Regions from separate parts of the Paraburkholderia megapolitana genome, predicted to be linked through region 3. Evidence: predicted binding sites of a transcription regulator. Region 3 holds the regulator's gene; each other region holds the start of a gene.

Region 1 (7,044 bases), 1.8 Mb from region 3:
TGCCAGCGCGGATAAAACTGTCGAACCGCCTCGCCATCGAATCGCAGCGCATGGCAGCGACCGAGCTGGAAAGGCGGTTTGTCGATTGAACGGGTGGTTTGTGTGGTGCTGCTTGCGTTGTCTGTACCGTTGCTTGCGTGGCCTTCGTTGCCTTCGTTACCTTGCTCGTGCTTGCCGTCGGGGCCGCCGTTTTTCGTGTTCCAGACGTCGCCCGCGAATGCCTGAATGGCCGCGGTAGGCAGGACTGCGCAGAGCTCGGTGAGATGCGTGCAGCCCGCGGTACCGGCCAGCAGGCGGGTAGCGTCGCGACGAAAGTTGTTGAGCAGATTGAGCCCGATGAGGGCGCGATAGGCGGAATTGGCGGTTTCGCACTGACCGGGATAGGGCACCCAGTCGGACGACGTTTCGGCGTCGACGACGGTGAGCTTGCGATCGATCGTGATGCGAAGCCAGAGTTCATGGATCGGCAGGCCATTGGGCCGGACACCCGACGCAAGCGCCACATCGCGTGGCTTCTGGTCGGTCAGGCACGCCTCGATGTCCCACAAGCCATCGGCACGCTCATAGGCTTCCGCATGGATTGCGCGACGGTGGCGCAACTGACGGGAGACGGGCGGGGAAAGCGGCATGCGGGACGGAAGGCCGGATTGGAAAACCGCCTGATTTTAGCATATCGAGTATTTGAGACATCTTGGAGTCAGCCGTGGGAGGCTGGCGGGCTGGACTTTCGCGCGATGTCTGCGGCGATGCAACATCGTAGAAGGCAACGCGAAGCAGCTAGTCGCCACTCCACTCGTCGTCGATGCCCTTCAGAATCTTTCCGATGATGGACTGTGAGAATCCGCGCGCCATCAGAAAACGCGCTTGCCTTGCGCGCTCGGCGACTGTGGTGGGAAGTGCACCATACTTTTTGCGCCAGACAGCCTGCGCCCGCGCCATTTCGGTTTCGCGCAACTGCGCGCCGGTTTCTTCGATCAGCGTCTGGCTCACCGCGTGGCGCTTCAACTCACTTACGATCCGGCTCGCTCCAACACGCGACGCCCTCCGATTGATCAGGCTTTCCGCAAAGCGCGAGTCGGAGAGCCAGCCATCGCGCTCGAGTTCGTCGAGCAATGCTTCGAGTGGATCGGCTTCGTCGGCGAACGGCATCAGCTTGCGCGAGAGTTCAGCGCGGCTGTATTCGCGGCGGGACAGGTAGCCGAGCGCTCGACCTTTCAGTGAACGGCCTGGGCGTGTGGTGCGCGCGGCCGTGTCTGTATCGGTGGACTTTGTGGCGGAACCTGACTCGTCACGAGTGCGACGCGAGCGGCTATAGACCGTTTCTGACGAGGAAGTATCGGCGCCTGAGGCGCTCGCCCCATCTGGGCGATGCGAATCTCGAGCGGGCCGGGACCAGCCGGAAGATCGGCGGGTGCTCCTATCGGAGTTGCGATCGGAGTTCAGACCAGCAGCGCGGTCGTGATCGTCGAAAGACTCGAATGGATCAGCCGATGAATCAGACGCAGCCGCGGGACCGGATGATCCACGCGACTCGTCATCACGCGGGCCGCCGGCGCGCCTTGTATCGGACACCGGCCGGCCCTTGCGTATCACGCGATGATTACTCCTCTTCGTCGGCGACTTCAGCAGCGGCGCCAACAGGTGCAGCGGACGCCATCGCGTTCACACCCAGCGATTCGCGAATACGGTTTTCGATTTCACGCGCGATGTCCGGATTTTCACGCAGGAATTCGCGAGCGTTGTCTTTGCCCTGGCCGATACGATCACCGTTATAGCTGTACCAGGCACCCGCCTTGTCGACGATCTTGGCCTGCACGCCCAGGTCGATGACTTCGCCCTGACGCGAAATACCCTCGCCATACAGAATGTCGAAAATCGCTTCGCGGAACGGCGGCGCCACCTTGTTCTTGACCACCTTCACGCGCGTCTCGTTGCCGATCACTTCATCGTTCTTCTTGATCGAACCGATACGGCGGATATCCAGACGTACCGACGCATAGAACTTCAGCGCGTTACCGCCCGTCGTGGTTTCCGGATTGCCGAACATCACACCGATCTTCATCCGGATCTGGTTGATGAAGATGACGAGGCAGTTCGTCCGCTTGATCGTGCCGGTCAGCTTGCGCAGTGCCTGCGACATCAACCGTGCCTGCAAGCCCGGCAGCGAATCGCCCATCTCGCCTTCGATTTCGGCCTTCGGCACCAGTGCCGCCACCGAGTCGATCACGATCATGTCGATCGAGCCCGAGCGCACCAGCGCGTCGGCGATTTCGAGCGCCTGTTCGCCGGTATCCGGCTGCGACACCAGCAGGTCGGACACGTTGACGCCAAGCTTGCCCGCGTACTGGATGTCGAGCGCGTGTTCCGCGTCGATAAACGCCGCCGTGCCGCCGATCTTCTGCATTTCGGCAATGACCTGCAGCGTCAACGTGGTTTTACCCGACGATTCCGGCCCGTAGATTTCGACCACCCGGCCGCGCGGCAAACCGCCGACGCCCAGTGCGATGTCGAGCCCCAGCGAACCCGTGGAGACCACCTGGATGTCCTCGACCGCTTCCCCAGCGCCGAGCCGCATGACCGACCCCTTGCCGAACTGCTTTTCGATCTGCGCGAGCGCGGCGGCAAGCGCCTTGCTCTTCTCAGCAGTCAGTCCAGCCGGGCCTTTCTTGCTTTCTTCCATGAATCGTCCTTTGCTATGATGATCGGCGTCTGAGGTGGTGGAGCAACCTGTTTCACCAGGTTGCACACCGAACGCAGATACTGTATAAAAAAACAGTAGTTTTGGCAAGCCCGGAATTGAAGTTGCGCGCACGCCACGTCACGCTATGTCACGGCGCACGCGTCCAACCGGACCGCCAACACTACCCACAAGATTTCCGGAGACCGCTGCGCGCCAGGTGCATCCCCGGCGCCGGCAATGCCAGGCTGGACGCACCATGCGAATTCTGATTGCCGAAGACAACAGCATACTCGCGGACGGTGTCGTTCGATCACTCCGCCAATCGGCCTATGCCGTCGACCACGTGAAGAACGGCGTAGAAGCCGATACCGCCCTGTCGATGCAAACTTTCGACCTGCTTATCCTGGATTTAGGATTACCGCGCATGTCCGGGCTTGAAGTGCTGCGCCGCCTGCGCGCGCGCAACTCGAACCTGCCGGTGCTAATCCTGACCGCCGCCGACAGCGTCGACGAACGGGTGAAGGGCCTCGACCTCGGCGCCGACGACTACATGGCCAAACCGTTTGCACTCAACGAGCTCGAAGCACGCGTGCGCGCGCTGACGCGGCGCGGCGCGGGGGGCGGTCCGACTGTGGTGCGACATGGCGCGCTGTCATTCGATCAGGTGGGCCGGATTGCCTGCATCAACGAGCAGGTGGTCGAGTTGTCGGCACGCGAACTCGGCCTGCTCGAAGTGCTGCTGCAGCGGGTCGGCCGGCTCGTCTCGAAGGAACAACTGGTCGATCATCTGTGCGAATGGGGCGAGGAAGTCAGCAACAACGCCATCGAGGTCTACGTTCACCGGCTGCGCAAAAAACTGGAGCCGGGCGGCGTGCGCATCGCCACGGTGCGCGGCCTCGGCTACTGCCTCGAGAAAGCCGCGCCGGTTGCCGCCGCCGCAGGCGAACCTCAGGCGTTTGCCAACACCCCAAACACCGCCGAGCCCGCACCACCGGCATCGCCCGGGATGCCGGCCAACCAGCACTATAGATAGACGGCAACGTATTCATGCCCGCCCGCGCAGACCGCGCCACTGCGCCCATCGCCCCTTCGGCGGATCTCGACGAAGCGCGCGACGCCAGCTACGCCAACCCGTTCGCCCCACCCGACGAAACCGAAGCCGCCGCGGCGGCGCGCCCGCGCTCGCTGTTCGGCGAGATTCTCGACTGGATGCTGGCGCCGCTTCTGCTGCTGTGGCCGATGAGCATCGCGGTCACGTATCTGGTCGCCAAATCGATTGCCAACGGTCCGTTCGATCGCGCGCTCGAAACCGATGCTTACGTGCTGGCGCGCCAGATCCATCCGGTGAACGGCGTCGCCGAGCTGTCGCTGCCCGATTCGACGCGCGAATTCCTGCGCGCGGACAACATCGATAACGTGTTCTTCCAGGTGCTCGGTACGCGCGGCGAACTGGTCGCCGGCGACCGCGACATGCCGTTGCCGCACGAAGAAGACCGGCCGCAGCCCGGCCTCGTCGAATTCCGCGACGAAGTGCTGCGCGGCAGCGACATCCGCGTCGCCTACACGACCGTCGAGTTTCCGCAGACGCCCGGCGCCCAGCCCGTGCTCGTCCAGGTCGCCGAGACGCTCGACAAGCGCAGCCAGCTCGCGAACGACATCATCAAAGGCGTGATCCTGCCGCAGTTCGTGATCCTGCCGCTGGCCATCGTGCTCGTGTGGTTCGGGTTGTCGCGCGGACTGGCGCCGTTGCATGCGCTGCAGTCGCATATCCGCTCCCGCCGCCCCGACGATCTCTCGCCACTCGAAGCGCGGCGCGCGCCGCCGGAGATCGAGCCGCTCGTCACGTCGTTCAACGATCTGTTGACGCGCCTCGAACAGAACATGGAGCTGCAGAAGCGCTTCATCGCGGACGCCGCGCATCAGATGAAGACACCGCTCGCCGGACTGCGGACCCAGGCCGAACTGGCGCTGCGCCAGAACGCGCCCGCCGAAGTCCATCGCTCGCTCGAACAGATTGCGACGAGTTCCGAGCATGCGGCGCGGCTCGTCACGCAACTGCTCGCGCTGGCCCGCGCGGAAAACCGTATGTCAGGGCAGATCTTCACGCCGGTCGAAATCACCGAAGTGGCCCGCCACGCCGTGCGCGACTGGGTGCAGCCGGCGCTCGCGAAGCAAATGGACCTCGGCTACGAAGGCCCCGACGAACCGGTCTCCGTAGACGGCAATCCGGTCATGCTGCGCGAGATGTTGTCGAACCTGATCGACAACGCCATTCGCTATACGCCGGCCAGCGGACGCATCACCGTGCGGGTGCGCGCCGAACCGGCGGCGCAGCGGGTGCATCTGGAAGTCGAGGACACCGGCATCGGCATTCCGGCCGCCGAGCGTGAGCGCGTGGTCGAGCGGTTCTACCGGATTCTCGGCCGTGAGGGAGACGGCAGCGGGCTCGGTCTTGCGATCGTGCGGGAAATCGCCGCGATGCACGGCGGCACGCTGGCCATCGAGGATCATGTCTACCAGCACGCGCCCCAGCTTGCGGGCACGCTCGTGCGTGTCAGTCTGACTATGCTGAAACCGGCACCGGACTTACCCTAGGGCGTCCGCCGGGAAGTAACTACCCCACTGGCAGAAACACCACGATAAGAGCAGATTCGCCGAACAAGCCACATCTATCGCTGGAAATAGAACCATTTTGACGACCGGGCAACCGTCCCGATTTTTGAGACGTCACGTCAGTAGGCAGTAAGTTTCCGCTCCAATAATCGGTGCACGTGCGGCCTGACCGGGGTGAACGCGCACGCATATCAACATGGAGACAGTACATGGCTAGCGTCAGCGGACAAATTTCGCATGCGCCAATGACACGCGAGGAGAAGAAGGTCATCTTCGCATCGTCGCTAGGCACCGTTTTCGAGTGGTACGACTTCTATCTGGCCGGGTCGCTGGCTGCCTTTATCAGCAAGAGCTTCTTTTCCGGCGTCAATCCGACCGCCGCCTTCATCTTCACGCTGCTCGGCTTTGCCGCGGGCTTCGCGGTACGACCGTTCGGCGCGATCGTGTTCGGCCGGCTCGGCGACATGGTGGGGCGCAAGTACACCTTCCTCGTGACGATCGTGATCATGGGCCTGTCGACCTTCGTCGTCGGCTTCCTGCCTGGTTACGCGACGATCGGCATTGCATCGCCGGTGATCTTCATCGCGATGCGGCTGCTGCAAGGTCTCGCACTCGGCGGCGAATACGGCGGCGCGGCGACCTACGTCGCCGAACATGCACCGGCGAACCGGCGCGGCTTCTATACGTCGTGGATCCAGACGACCGCTACGCTCGGGCTGTTCCTGTCGCTGCTGGTGATCGTCGGTATCCGGACTTCGATCGGTGAAGATGCGTTCGGCGCATGGGGCTGGCGCGTGCCGTTCCTCGCCTCGATCATCCTGCTGGGCGTGTCGGTGTGGATCCGGATGCAGCTGAACGAGTCCCCGGCGTTCGCACGCATCAAGGCTGAAGGCAAGACGTCGAAGGCACCGCTGAGCGAAGCGTTCGGCCAATGGAAGAACCTGAAGATCGTGATTCTGGCGCTGGTCGGGCTGACCGCCGGCCAGGCGGTGGTCTGGTACACCGGCCAGTTCTACGCGCTGTTCTTCCTGACGCAGACGCTCAAGGTGGACGGCACCAGTGCCAATATCCTGATCGCGCTGGGCCTCTTGATCGGCACACCGTTCTTCGTGTTCTTCGGTTCGCTGTCGGACCGTATCGGTCGCAAGCCGATCATTCTGGCCGGCTGCCTGATCGCGGCGCTGACCTACTTCCCGTTGTTCAAGGCGCTCACACACTATGCGAACCCGGCACTGGAAGCCGCGACTCAACAGTCGCCGATCGTCGTGATTGCCGATCCGACCGAGTGCTCGTTCCAGTTCAACCCGGTGGGCACGGCGAAGTTCACGAGTTCGTGCGACATCGCCAAGGGGGCGCTCTCGAAGGCCGGTCTGAACTACGACAACGTGGCCGCGCCGGCGGGAACGCTGGCGCAGATCAAGGTGGGCGATACGGTCGTCAACACCTATGACGGCAAGGCCGCCGACGCAAAGGATCAGGCCAAGGCATTCGACAAGACGCTCGGCAGCACGCTGAAAACCGCTGGCTACCCGGCGAAGGCGGACCCGGCGCAGTTGAACTGGCCGATGACCGTGGTGATCCTGACGATCCTCGTGATCTTCGTGACGATGGTGTACGGACCAATCGCGGCGATGCTCGTGGAGATGTTCCCGACGCGCATCCGCTATACGTCGATGTCGCTGCCGTATCACATCGGCAATGGATGGTTCGGCGGCTTCCTGCCAGCGACCGCGTTCGCGATCGTCGCGGCG
Region 2 (7,044 bases), on a different replicon from region 3:
TAAATTTGATATATGAGAACGAATCGCCCTAAACCGGAACTCGACGCAACCGATCGCGCGATGCTGCGTTTATTGCAGGAGGACGGCGGGCTGTCGAACGCCGCGTTGAGCGAGCGTCTCGCGCTGAGCGTGACGCCGTGCTGGAGAAGACGAAAGCGTCTCGAAGACGAAGGCGTGATTCGCGACTACCAGGCGAATCTGGATCGGCGCCAGCTCGGGTTCGACGTGCTCGCGTTCGTGTTCGTGCGCTTTCTGTCGCATGGCGACAATGCACCGGACCGCTTCGAGAAAGCGGTCGCGAAACTGCCGGAGGTGCTGTCGTGCCACAAGGTCACCGGCGACGCCGATTATCTGCTGCAGGTGCTGGCCAGCGATCTCGATAGCTACGGCGATTTCATCGAGCGTGTGTTGCGCAAGCAACCTGGCGTCGCGTCGATACAGTCGAGTCTCGCGCTGCGCGAGGTGAAGTCGACGAGTCATATTCCGGTGCCTGAGGATCTGGAGCAGCCGGTGAAGCGGCGCTGATGAGTGGATGGTGACAGGTTCTTGACGACGGATTGTCTCTGCGCTGCGGAGACCATTCGGCCAGGTTTCTCCTTCTGCCATCCCTCGGTAAGGTGGTCTTTCCCCATGGACCGTGCGATCAGGCACGCTGGCTTTGGCAAGATGACCGATCTTTTTCCTTCAACCCTGCTCGACGATGTGCGGCGCCTCATTAACACCGCGCGATCGCGGGCCGCTGCGGCGGTCAACGCGGAACTATCGCTGCTCTACTGGCAGATCGGCCACCGGGTGCGCGTGAACATTCTGCGGAATGCGCGCGCCGGCTACGGCGATGCAACCGTGGCCGGGCTCGCTGAACGCCTGACAGCAGAGTACGGCCGCGGCTGGAGCGAGCGCCAGTTGCGACACTGTGTTCGCCTGGCCGAGGTGTTTCAGGATGAACCAATTCTCTCCGCAGTGCGGAGAGAATTGAGCTGGACCCATCTAAAAACGTTGATTTACATCGACGATCCGCTGAAACGGGACTTTTACATCGAGTTGTGTCGTGCCGAACGCTGGTCGTCGCGCCAGCTACTGGAACGTGTCAACTCGTTGCTGTTTGAGCGCAGCGCGCTTTCGCGCAAGCCGGAAGACACAATCCGGCACGAGCTTTCGCTGTTACGCAGTGAACAGCCCACCCCGCCCGACGTCGTGTTGAAAGATCCCTATGTGCTCGACTTTCTCGGGCTGAGCGACCGCTACCTCGAAGGCGATCTCGAAAACGCCATCCTGCGCGAAATGGAGCAGTTCCTGCTGGAGTTGGGTGCGGGCTTTACGTTCGTCGCCCGCCAGAAACGCCTGCAGATCGACAACGACGATTTCTATATCGACCTGCTGTTCTACAACCGCAAGTTGAAACGGCTTGTTGCCGTCGAGTTGAAACTCGACGCCTTCAAGGCTGAATACAAAAGCCAGATGGAACTCTATCTGCGCTGGCTCACCCGCCACGAGCAGGAACGCGACGAACTCCCGCCGATCGGCATCATCCTCTGCGCGGGAAAGAAGCAGGAGCAGATCGAACTTCTGGAGCTGGGCAAGAGCGGAATCCACGTCGCGGAATATCTGACCGTACTGCCGTCTCGCGAAATCTTGCAGGAAAAGCTGCATCAGTCGATCGCAACCGCGCGTGCTCGCCTTGGGAGCAAAGAAGAAGCGTAAAGATTCTTTCATGCGCAGCCGGCGAAGCGGCGCTAATGAGACGGTCTAATCTGATTAGAAACCGCTCTTCGATAAGAAAAGTAGCCAAGAGATGTCGATTTAGCCCGATCTCGAACGTCGACCAGGTATGCGCCGGGTTGTGTATCCGGCACCTGACAAGACATCAAACAAAGGAGAAGTCAGCATGCCCCCTCCACTGCTCCCCGTTATCACCGCCTTTGAACGGTCGCCCGATCGCGGCAAGGGACTCGCACGTGACATGCGGGTTCGCTGGGCGCTTGAAGAAGCGGGCCAGCCTTACGAGGTTCGTCTGGTGTCGTTCAGTGCAATGAAAGAACCCGCGCATCGAGCGATTCATCCATTTGGGCAGATCCCGACCTACGAAGAAGGCACGCTTGCGCTGTTCGAGTCGGGGGCGATCGTGTTTCATATTGCAGAGTCCCATACCGGCCTGCTACCCGACGACGCGCACGCCCGGGCACGCGCGATCACATGGATGTTTGCCGCGCTCAACACGGTTGAGCCGACTATCCTCGATCTCCAGACCGTCAAGTTTCTGGAGCGCGACAAGCCGTGGTACGAGGAGCGCCTGCTGATGGTCCTGGATCGCATCCGTGGCCGGCTAGGCGAGCTGTCCGATCGCCTTGGCAGTGCCGACTGGCTCGATGGTGCGTTCAGCGTGGGCGACCTGATGATGATCGCGGTGCTACTCCGGTTGAAACCATCGGGCCTGCTCGACGAATTTCCGAAGCTCTTCGCCTATGTCGCCCGCGGCGAAGCGCGCCCCGCGTACCAGCGCGCTTTCGCCGCTCAACTGGCGGTTTTCAACGCCCAGCTGCCGACCGGCTGATGTAGCGGCTCTGCACAATCTGCCGGATTCGTGGCGGTCGCCCATATTTATACCCGGATTTAATTGACAATGTTTTCACCCGGATATAAATTAGCTCATCGCCACCTGGCCCGAGGACAGGTGCGATCACGCAATCGCGCCCGCTTTTGGCGCTGGTGACGATGTGTGCCCTACGACGCCCGGATAGAAGGACTACCAACATGACCACACTCGACTTGAATTCCGGCGCCGGAGCGGCCGTGCCCGATGAAGTCGACCTTATCGATCTTCCCGTCACAGGAGCGATTCCGCAGGATCTCAACGGTGTGCTGCTACGCAACGGACCCAACCCTCTGCGTGGCCGCTTCAAGGGAAACGACGTGCTGGACTGGTGGCCCGAAGATGCCATGCTGCATGCCATCTCGTTGCACGACGGCCACGCAACGGGTTACAGGAATCGCTGGGCTCGTACAAAACGGTGGGCTGACGTATATAACCCCGATGCCTCACCGACCCTGCTCGATACGAATCCGAACGTGAATGTGCTCTTCCACGCGGGCGAAATACTGGCATTGTCTGAGGGCGGCCCTCCACTTGCCATGACAGCTGAACTCGAAACACTCGGCGCAACCCGTTGTCATCCTGGGCTGGCAAACGGCATGACGGCCCATCCGAAAATCGACCCGGAAACGGGTGAACTGATGAGCTTTCGCGCTGACTGGAAGAAGCCGTTTTTGCGCTATGCCGTGACGGACGCGAGCGGTATGCCGGGTGTCGACATCGAGATCGAGATGTCGTCGCCCTCGATGATGCACGACATGGCAATCACTGCTACCCGCAGTATCTTTCTTGATCTTAATGTCGGGTACGACTTCTCGATGCTGTCGAGAGGATATCGAATGCCATTGCGTTGGCGCGACGACCATCAGGCGAGGCTCGGGATCATGCCTCGCCATGGCGGCGAGCTGCGCTGGTTTGACATAGCGCCGTGCTTTATCCAGCACGTGCTGAATGCGTACGACGCCGACGAGGCGACCGTTGTGCTGGATGCGATTCGATATCCCCGATATTTTCGTCTCGCTGATGGAGGGTCAACATTCGAGACCGCTCCATTGGGCATTCCGTGGCGCTACGTCATCGACCTCGACAACGGAACCGTGGCGGAAAGACAAATCGCGGATATCCATATCGAACTGCCTCGCATCAACGAAGGACGAACCGGCCGTCCCTATCGATTTTTCTATGCCGCAGAACAACCGACCAATACCGAATTTCGCGGTGTCGTTCGCTATGATCTCGAGTCCGGTTCACTACAGCGATATAGCGTTCCCGAAGGTGACCAGAACAGCGAACCGGTCTTCGTGGCGCGCCCCGGCGCCTCTGTCGAAGACGATGGCTGGCTGCTCGTATGTGTCTATCGCCAGGCAACGGATACCAGTGATCTGGTCATTCTCGACGGCAAGAATATAGACAACGCTCCGATCGCAACGGTACATCTGCCCAGGCGAATTCCCGCTGGATTTCATGGGGCCTGGTTACCCAATGATTACCAGGTCGCTGCACCCAGTTGAACGAATTTCGCCGTCCCTCGGTAGTGACGAAGCACAGTCAGTTCACAGCATCGGCGTCGGTGCATGCGCGCCAGACCTGCGCCACGACCGGGTCTGCCGGATTCGTGGTGGTCGCATCGAGGAACAGGTTCGACGGCTGCAACTGTGCGGCGGACCATGTCTGCCCGACGACGAAGCGCTTCGCGATGCGGCGTGCCTTGCGGGCAAACGTCACCCGTTCGAGCCAGCCCGCATCGAGCGCGTGGCGCGCGAGCCAGATGCGCGCGGATTCGACCAGCTGCGCATCCGTTGATGGTGTGTCGTGAAGTACGACTGCCGCCAGTTCGCTCACGGCCAGATAGCACAGCAAGGCTGCTGTGGAATGGGCGCTGAGTTCATCGGCAGACGGTAGCTTGCCGGGTTCATTTGCATCCGGAGTCACGGGCACTCGCTCAGACCTGCAGGACACGGCCGTCCGGGCCGATCTTGCGGGGCAGCATGGGGATGGCAGGCACACCGCGCTTCTTCGGCGACTGCGCCAACGCCTGCGCGGATTCGCCGGGCAGCGTGGGCTCGGTCACCCGTTTGGCCAGACGCGGCACCGACACACCGGCATGCGACCGCGTACTGCGAGAAACACGCGGCACAGGCGGATGCGCACGCGCCTCCGGCGGATTCCAGATTTCGATGTAGGTCTCCGCATGAGCGACCGAAGCCGCGCCGAAGAGTAGCGTTGTCAGCGCGATAGTGCGGACATACATGATTCGCTCTCCATTACCTTGTGTCGTGCAATTCCTGCTGACCTGGATGAGTGCCGGAAAGTAGCCGTTTGCCGTTCCGGTTTTCGGTGTAGGATACTGTACATATATACAGTGATTTTTGCAATCAGCCGATGCCCTCTTCTCCGTCCGCGTTCGCGTCTCACCCGGAAGACCTGCATCCGTCGCTCTGGCGGGCGTCGCAGCTCGCGCGTCACCATGCGCGCACGCTCGACACCGGCTACGCCGCACTCTCCGCGGAACTACCCGGCGGCGGCTGGCCGGTCGGCGCGCTCATCGACCTGCTGGTTCAGCAGGCGGGCGTCGGCGAAATGCGGTTGCTGGCGCCGGCGCTCGGTGCGACCGGCGGCATCGGCGGTACTGGCGGTACCAGCAACAAACGCCCCATCGCGCTGGTCCAGCCGCCGCACGTTCCGAACGGCCCCGGGCTCGACTATATCGGCGTGCCGCTCAGCCGGCTGATGCTGGTCAAAGCGGCGAAAACCGTCGACGCGCTCTGGGCCGCCGAACAGATCCTGCGCGCCGGCAGTTGCGGCGCGTTGCTGTTCTGGGGGCAGCACGTGCAGACGTCGTCGCTGCGGCGGCTGCATCTCGCCGCGCAGTCGTCGGACACGCTCTTCGTGATGATCCGGCCGCTGGCGGCCGCGAAAGACGCTTCGCCCGCGTTGCTGCGGCTGGCCCTGCGCGCTTGCGGCGATGGCCTCAGCGTCGACATCGTCAAGCGACGAGGTCCGTTGCGCACCGAACCTCTGTCGCTTCCCCTTCAACCCACACCGGTACTGTTTTCCCGTCATGCGCGTACTGCTCGCCGTCCACTTGCCCCGGTTGCAGCTCGAGGTCTTCAGGCCGAAGTGGCTGCCTGAGCCGGCGCACGGCTGTGCGGTACTGGAGCAGGACCGCGTGCTGGTCGCCAGCCGCACGGCCCGCGCGGCCGGTATCCGTCCCGGCATGAAGCGCGGCGGCGTGCTCACGCTCGCGCCCGGCGTCGAGATGTTCGAGCGCGACGTGGCGCGCGAAATCGACGCGCAGCGCGCCGTCGCGATCACGCTGATGCAGTTCTCGCCGGAGGTCGCGCTGGCCGAAGAAGCCACGGTCATCGTCGATATCAGCGCCAGCCTGCGGCTCTTTGGCGGCGTGCTGAATCTGTGCCGCGCAGCGAAGGCGTTGCTGGCCACGCTCGGCTTCAGCGCGCGCGTGAGTCTCGCGCCAACCGGCCAGGGCGCGTGGCTGCTCGCGAAGCGCGGCAACCGGCGCCTGCTGAAGATGCGCTCGCTTGAACGGCACCTCGCCACCGTGCCGCTCTGGTCGGTGGTCGAAGTGCGACCGTTCGTCGACTGGTTTGCCGGCCTCGGCTGCGAAACGATTGCCGACGTACGGCGACTGCCGCGTGCGGGCTTGCAGCGCCGCTGCGGCGAACACCTGCTCGATTCGCTCGATCGCGCATTCGGCACCGCCCCCGAACTATTCGACTGGCTCGATTTGCCGCCCACTTTTTCCGCCCGCATTGAGTTACCCGATCGTCTCGAACATACCGAAGGCGCGCTCTTTGCCGCGCATCGGCTGGTCGTGCAGCTATGCGGCTGGCTGTGCGCGAAGCAACTGGCGGTAACCGGCGTGCAGTTGCTGCTGGAACACGAACGCGGCCGGCTCGCCATTGCCCCTACCGTCATCGAGATCGCGCTCGGCGAACCGGCATGGCGCGAAGACCATCTGCTCCGTCTGCTCCGCGAACGGCTTGCGCGCCTCACGCTCGAGGCACCGGTCATCGCGTTGCGGCTCGACGCTGCCCAAGTCCAGGCCGCCGAACCGCCTTCGGGCACGCTCTTCCAGGAACCGGGTGGTTCGGCGGAAGATCATGCGCGGCTCGTCGAGTTGCTGGCGGCGCGCCTCGGCAACGAGAACGTGCTGCGCCCCATGCCGGGTGCCGATCATCGGCCGGAAGTCGCTAACCGCTGGGTGCCGCTTGGCCAGTCCGGCCAAGCGGGTCAGCCCATGCCGTTACCCGTCGGACTGCCGCGCCCCACATGGCTGCTCGAAACGCCGGTGCAACTGCTGATGCGCAACAATCGGCCGTTCTACGGCTCGCCGCTGAAAATGGCCTCGACCGGCGAGCGCATCGAGGCCGGCTGGTTCGACGAGCAACTCGTCAAGCGCGACTACTTCGTCGCCCAGGCCGACGACCAGT
Region 3 (7,044 bases):
TTGCTCGCGTATTCGCCGCTGGCGTTCGGCTGGCTGTCGGGCAAATACGAGGGCGGTGCGCGGCCGGCCGGTGCGCGCATCACGCTGTTCGAGCGCTTCCAGCGCTACAGCAAGCCGCACGCGGTGCAGGCCACCACGCGTTACGTCGAACTGGCGCGTCGCCATGGGCTGTCGCCGGCACAGTTCGCGCTGGCGTTCATCAACAGCCGGCCATTCGTGACGAGCAACCTGATCGGTGCCACCTCGCTCGAGCAGTTGAAGGAAAACATCGCGAGTATCGACGTGAAGCTCTCGCCCGAGATCCTCGCGGAAATCGACGCGTTGCACGAGTTGCAACCGAATCCGGCACCGTAGTCGCGCTTATATGGCATGGGGGCGGCGTGTGAGAACCCATGCCGCCTGCGGGATTTTCCGGTGCGCGTCACCAGCAAATCTCCATGGGCGATCGCTGATTCACGACCTAAACTGATGAAGGCGGTAGCGCACAGGCAGCCACGGCCTGGACACAACGCGGCTGCCCGCAGCGGCTATGGCCCGCACCGATGGTACGATTCACCCCGCGAAACGTATCACCGGGCCGTGCCTCGCGCCGGGCTGCGTTTCGCCGCTGCCAAATAGCCACAGGACTCAGGACATCGAATGGCCCAACAAAAAACGAATCCGAAACTCGAACAGGCGCTGACGCGCGGCGATCTTGCAATCCGCCAGGCGAACTCGGCGCGGGCCACCGCGCTACTACGCGCATTGGGCAAGATGATCGTCGAAGCATCGGCGACGATCGGCGTCGAAGCGTTCACGCTGATACAGGATGGCGATCGCATTTACGATCCGGCCGATGGCCTCTGGCCGCAGGCACTGCTGATTTCGCTCGACGGTCCGGTCGAAGAGAGCGATCCCGAGGAACTGCGCACGATCCGCCTGATCGCCGACGATCCGTCGACCGTGTTTCGCGTCGAGTGGCAACGGGCGGACGGGAAGCTTGGCCGCCAGGACGGCGGACCCTTCGCGACAGTCGCGTTCATTTCCGACGTCGACATTCCCTGGACCGACGACGAAGACTGACCTGCTGCACGCCGGTGCTGCGCGTGGCTAGCGGCTAGCGGCTAGCGCATCATGCGCCGTTTGAACAGCATCGCCGAGATGCAGAACGGCACGACGACATAGCCGACCAGCACGGCGACGTGCAGCGCTGCGTGCTCGACCGGCCGGTCGAGCATGGCCGGCCGGATCAGTTCGACTGCATGCGAGAGCGGCAGCAACTGTGTGACCAGTCGCGCAGCAGCCGGCAATTGTTCGACCGGAAAGAACACGCCGGAGAGCAGCAGCATCGGCGTGAGCACGAGCGTCTGATAGAACATGAAAAAATCGTACGACGGCGCGAGCGCCGTCACGATCATCGCGACGCTTGCGAACGCCATGCCTGCCAGCACGATGACCGGCAACGCGACGAGCATCGACGGAAAGCTCGCATAGCCGAGCGCGCCGGCCACCAGCATGATCGCGACACCCGACAGCACGGACTTGCTGCCCGCCCAGATCACTTCCCCGAGCACGATATCGCCGAGCGTGAGCGGCGTATGCATGATCGCCTCCCAGGTGCGCTGCACGTGCATGCGCGAGAAGCCCGAGTACATCGATTCGAAGCTCGCCGACATCATCACGCTCGAGGCCACCGTACCCGCCGCGAGAAACGCGATGTACGACACGCCGTCGACGTGCCCGACCATCATCCCTAGGCCGAAGCCGAGGCCAAACAGATAGATCATTGGATCGGCGAGGTTGCCGAACATCGACGCGAGCGCGAGCTTGCGCCAGACCAGATAGTTGCGGCGCCATACGGCAACCCAGTTCACGGTGTTGGCGGGTAGTGCGGCGAAACGTTCGCTGGTGGGCATCGTTTTGCTCGCAGTGTCCAGGCTTCGTGCATCCATGGTGCGGTGTTGTTCCGGTGTCGGTTGCGTTTGTCGTGCGGGCGGGGCGCGTGCATCCGCTTGTTGTTGTGCTTGCGGTTGTTAGGGGTGCGCTCAATCCTGCATCTCGCGGCCGGTCAGCCGCAGGAATACGTCTTCGAGATTCGCGGGCCGATGCAGATAGCGCAGGTCGGTACGTTGCTTGAGCTTCGCGTGCACCGGTTGCGGATCGTCGACATAGCAGAACAGCGTCTCGCCACTGATCTCGGTCCGCACTGCGAGCGGTGCAAGTTCGTCGCGCAGCGCGAGCGGCTCGGGACCGTAGACCTCGATCACGTCGCAACCGATCTCCGATGCGATCAACTCGGCCGGCGCACCTTCGGCGATCTTGCGTCCTTCTTCGATCACGCAGAGCCGGTTGCAGAGCCGCTCGGCTTCTTCCATGAAATGGGTGGTCAGCAGGATCGTCTTGCCGCGTGCAAGCAGCGAGCGCAGCCGTTCCCAGATCAGATGACGCGCCTGCGGGTCGAGACCCGTGGTCGGTTCGTCCATGATCAGCACATCGGGGTCGTTGACGAGCGCTCGCGCCAGTGTCAGACGCCGGCGCATGCCACCGGATAGCTCGCTGACGCGCGCGTGGGCCTTGCTTTCGAGCCGCGCGAATTCGAGCAGCGACGGCACCAGGGCGCGCGTCTCTGCAGCGCTCAGGCCGAAGTAGCGGCCGAACACCAGCAGGTTTTCGCTGACGGTGAAGTCGGGGTCGAGGTTATCGAACTGCGGCACAACGCCGACACGCATACGCGCAAAGCGTGCGCGTTCGGGGATCGCTTCGCCGCACAGGCGGATCGTGCCCGCATCGGGCGACGCGATACCGAGCAGCATGCGTAGCGTGGTCGTTTTGCCGGCACCGTTCGGCCCAAGCAGACCGAAGCATTCGCCAGCCTGCACATGAAACGACAGGCCATCGACGACGATCTTGTCGCCGTAGCGTTTTTCAACCTGCTGAAACTCGATTGCGGCATCTGACATGGACGACGAGGGCTCCGGGAACAAAAAACTGCAGCGGAAACGAAACGGCGAACGCGCTGTCTGCGCGCGATGCAGGCGATGCGTAAGCCACGGGTGCCTATTCTAGGGTATCGATGCATTCGTCGTAGCTGCTTTGGTGCTGTTTCGCATCGTTTTGCACCGCCGCATGCCCCATTGCAGGGCCTCGAATACCTGGCGTTTTCCATCCCTTGCAACCTGAATTGCGGTGCACCATGATTGAATCGAATGCCGCGATGGGCGCGGAAGGGAGATGACGATGGCGAGCTACCGAAAGATTCTGTTGTGCTACGACGGCTCGCGTGAAGGCCGCAAGGCGTTGCGTTGCGGCGCGGACCTGGCACTGGACCTGAAAGCTGAAACGCATTTGCTGTCGGTAGTGGATATGCGCTCGAGCATCGCGCAAAGCGCAGGGTTGCTAACCGATGTTGCGTGCGGCAGCTTTGAGAAAACCGCGCGTGACATTCTTCAGGAAGGCGTCGACTGGCTGACCGAGCGCGGTGTGAACGCGCAAGGGCACTTTGCGTTCGGCCATCCTATCGACGAGATCGCGAATCTCGCGAACCAGTTGCAGGTCGATCTGCTCGTAGTGGGACATCGATGCCGTACCGGCCTGTCGCGTTGGTGGATGGGTGCGGGTAACACGCCGCTGCTAGACCGCGTGTCGTGCAGCATCCTGGTGGCGTGTTCATCGGTGCAGGAGCAGCAACAACAAGAGGCTGCCTGAATCTCAGAGGCAATGCACGCAGACGGCACTAGCGTTCGAACTAGCGTCCGTTCAGATCGACGGCGGATAGCTTCCACGAAAACAGACCGTCGCGATGCAGAATGGCTGAGTAACGTGTATCGCCTACGCCGTGCCGATACGTGATGACGAATTCATTCAGCCCGCGATAGCCGGCAGTGGTTTGCGGCGGCTGCGGGGGCTGTGTCGAAGGCGGTGTTGTACCGCCGGGCGCCGGTGCAACGTCGGTTGCCGGGCTCGATGCAGTTTGAGACGGCGCAGGAGGCCGCTCGCCGGGTTCGCCGCGCGGCGGTATACCGTTCAGCAACGCGGCAACGCCATCCGGTGTTGCATACGCATCGACTAGCGGACCAATCAATGCCACACCGATCATCGCGCCCAATGCGGCCAGCGGATTGCCATTGCTCTTCGCATCGAGCCGTTGCGCGAGCAGGGCAGTGACCTGCTGTTTCAGGCTTTCGCGCAACGCGGGGAAATCGACGTATTGATCGACGGTTGCCGCATCGCGCGCGTCGGCGGCGCGCTTCAACCGGTCGAGCGTCATATAAGGCGACGCGTAGCTGAACCCCAGGATCGCGACGATCGCAATCACGATCACGACGATAACCAGTGGTTTGCGGATGCTGCCTTGCTGCGATCCGCGTCTACCGTTGACTGTCCCTGCCATTGCCTGCCGTTCTCCGTTTATTCGAACAGCGCACCCTGAATGCCGGCACGTTCTTCGGCGATCGCACGATCGATCATCCGGCATACGGCATCCATCGTACCGACCATGATGAGTCGCTTCGACCCATGGTACACGCGCACCGGAGCACGACGCGCCGGTTCGACGTTGAGACCCGCATTCAGCGACACGCGAGCGAATGCCGGCAACGACGACGGCAGGATGGACGAGCTAGTGGGAGCTTCATCGAACAGCGATGGCGCACCGTCTGCTTCGAGCGGGGCACACGGGACGACACCGCGCAAATGACGCAGACGTCCGAACTGGCGGAAAGGCAGCAGGCGGGCAAGGCGTTCCATGAATCTCTCCAGACGACAGGTTCAGAATTCGGTAGGCCGGATCAGCCCTACCGCGATGCCTTCGAGCGCGAAGTCGTCGCTCCCGGCTTCGACAAAGATGTTTTCGTAGTCGGGGTTCTCGGCGATCAGCTCAATGCCGTTCGGTCGCCGCTTCAGACGCTTTACCGTCACATCGTCGCCAAGCCGCGCGATGATGATCTGGCCGTCTTTCGCCTCGCTTTTTTTCTGCACCGCGAGCAGATCGCCGTCGAAGATACCGGCGTCGCGCATTGACAGCCCGCGCACCTTGAGCAGGTAGTCCGGCTTGCTCGAAAAGAGCGCCGGGTCGCAGGCGTAGTGCTGCGAGATATGTTCCTGCGCGAGGATCGGGCTACCGGCCGCGACGCGGCCGACCAGCGGCAGCGACAGTTGCATCAGGCTCGCATGCGGCAGCGTGAACTGATGCGGTGCGTCGTCGAGGTTGCGTACCAGACGGATACCGCGCGACGCGCCCGCCGCCAGTTCGATCACGCCTTTGCGTGCAAGCGCCCGCAGGTGCTCTTCTGCGGAATTGGCCGAGCTGAAGCCCAGCTCAGCGGCGATCTCCGCCCGCGTGGGTGGGAAGCCGGTGCGCTCGATAGCGCGCTGGATCAGTTCGAAAACCTGTTGCTGTCGTGCGGTGAGTTTGGTCATAGCGTCACTGTATGGATAGACAGGTGACTGTATTTTTATACAGTATTCGGCACATATCAAGCGTTACTTTAAGTTCGTCCTCTAGAGGGGCCGCTGCAGCACCGCAATTGGCTGTCAAAACACCCATTTACGTGCCGCAACGCCGCACCCAGCCGTCATTACCACTTTTGAGTATTAAAGAATGAGGAAACATTATTTTTAATGATGTAAGCCGTTCGATAGACTGGCCTCGACCTGATCGTCATCAGGCGCACAACAACATACATAGCCAGCACAACCACACCGCACGGAGAAACTGGATGGTCTATCGCATTACGGGGTTTGCAGACAGGATGAAACATCTCGTTGCCGCACTGGCGCTGGGCGCCGCGGCAGCAGTCGGCATCGTGTCGCACGCACAGGCAGCAGATATAACGCTGCTGAACGTGTCGTACGACCCGACACGCGAGCTGTATCAGGACATCAATCAGACATTCGGCAAGCAGTGGAAGGCGCAGACCGGCGAAACGATTACCTTCAAGCAGTCGCACGGCGGTTCGGGCGCACAGGCGCGCTCGGTGCTGGACGGCTTGCAGGCGGACGTCGTGACGCTCGCGCTGGCCTACGACATCGACGCGCTCGCGAACAAGGGCCTGCTCGACAAGAACTGGCAGAAGCGTCTGCCCGACAACGCGTCGCCCTACACGTCGACGATCGTGTTTCTCGTGCGCAAGGGCAACCCGAAGCAGATCAAGGACTGGAACGACCTGACGAAGCCGGGCGTATCGATCGTCACGCCGAACCCGAAGACCTCGGGCGGCGCGCGCTGGAACTATCTCGCTGCGTGGGCCTATGCGCTGCATCAGCCGGGCGGTAACGAGCAGACCGCGAAGGAATTCGTCTCGAAGCTCTATAAGAATGCGGGCGTGCTCGACTCGGGCGCGCGCGGTGCGACGACGAGCTTCGTGCAACGCGGGATCGGCGATGTGCTGATCGCATGGGAAAACGAAGCGTTCCTGTCGCTGAAGGAATTCGGTCCGGACAAGTTCGAGATCGTCGTGCCGTCGGTGAGCATTCTGGCTGAGCCGCCGGTTGCCGTGGTCGACAAGGTCGTTGAGAAGCATGGCACGCGCAAGCTCGCCGAGGCTTACCTGAACTTCCTGTATAGCCCGGAAGGCCAGGAGATCGCTGCAAAGAACTTCTACCGTCCGCGTTCGAACAAGGTGCCGGCCGCGCTGACCGACAAGTTTCCGAAGCTGAAGCTGTACACGGTCGACGATACGTTCGGCGGCTGGACGAACGCGCAGAAGACGCATTTTGCCGACGGTGGCGTGTTCGATTCGATCTACGCGCCGCAGTGAAGTGCAAGCCGTCAGATCGTAGAGCATAAAGACAGGCAGACCGCGGAGAACCGGCAGCAGCCGATGTAACGACGCGGTGACATCAGGCAAGCGCGCCCCCGGGCGCGCTTTTCGGCCAGATGGAACCGCGTCGATGCATCGCTCGCCGGACCCGACAGGTCTGCAGCGGATAACCCTGACAGAGCATTGAGCATGACGACGTTCACCTTCCGCAAACCGAGTGCGTTGCCCGGTTTTGGCGTGACGCTCGGCATCACGGTGGCGTATCTGAGCCTCGTGGTGCTGATTCCGCTCGCAGCAACTTTCC

The links. Region 3 encodes LexA, which represses DNA repair genes until DNA is damaged. Its sites were predicted from a motif close to ACTGTATNNNNATACAGT; they were not measured.
Region 1: the regulator LexA is predicted to act here: its motif matches at 2,760-2,777, upstream of recA (recombinase RecA).
Region 2: the regulator LexA is predicted to act here: its motif matches at 4,937-4,954, upstream of imuA (translesion DNA synthesis-associated protein ImuA).

What each region holds. Positions count from the first base shown of each region.
Region 1 covers NZ_CP041745.1:3,752,579-3,759,622, forward strand. Annotated here, with positions in the region: gene FNZ07_RS30065 (DUF2889 domain-containing protein) at 1-629, opposite strand, end outside; gene recX (recombination regulator RecX) at 778-1,593, opposite strand; gene recA (recombinase RecA) at 1,601-2,680, opposite strand; gene FNZ07_RS30080 (response regulator transcription factor) at 2,937-3,713, shown strand; gene FNZ07_RS30085 (sensor histidine kinase N-terminal domain-containing protein) at 3,728-5,275, shown strand; gene FNZ07_RS30090 (MFS transporter) at 5,503-7,044, shown strand, end outside.
Region 2 covers NZ_CP041743.1:2,966,689-2,973,732, forward strand. Annotated here, with positions in the region: gene FNZ07_RS12525 (Lrp/AsnC family transcriptional regulator) at 13-525, shown strand; gene FNZ07_RS12530 (PDDEXK nuclease domain-containing protein) at 667-1,701, shown strand; gene FNZ07_RS12535 (glutathione S-transferase family protein) at 1,886-2,551, shown strand; gene FNZ07_RS12540 (carotenoid oxygenase family protein) at 2,752-4,101, shown strand; gene FNZ07_RS12545 (hypothetical protein) at 4,139-4,522, opposite strand; gene FNZ07_RS12550 (hypothetical protein) at 4,533-4,841, opposite strand; gene imuA (translesion DNA synthesis-associated protein ImuA) at 4,973-5,722, shown strand; gene FNZ07_RS12560 (Y-family DNA polymerase) at 5,652-7,044, shown strand, end outside.
Region 3 covers NZ_CP041745.1:1,910,565-1,917,608, forward strand. Annotated here, with positions in the region: gene FNZ07_RS21965 (NADP(H)-dependent aldo-keto reductase) at 1-354, shown strand, start outside; gene FNZ07_RS21970 (hypothetical protein) at 640-1,062, shown strand; gene FNZ07_RS21975 (ABC transporter permease) at 1,104-1,931, opposite strand; gene nodI (nodulation factor ABC transporter ATP-binding protein NodI) at 2,025-2,939, opposite strand; gene FNZ07_RS21985 (universal stress protein) at 3,217-3,684, shown strand; gene FNZ07_RS21990 (DUF2939 domain-containing protein) at 3,725-4,369, opposite strand; gene FNZ07_RS21995 (hypothetical protein) at 4,387-4,725, opposite strand; gene lexA (transcriptional repressor LexA) at 4,747-5,397, opposite strand; gene FNZ07_RS22005 (sulfate ABC transporter substrate-binding protein) at 5,697-6,737, shown strand; gene cysT (sulfate ABC transporter permease subunit CysT) at 6,930-7,044, shown strand, end outside.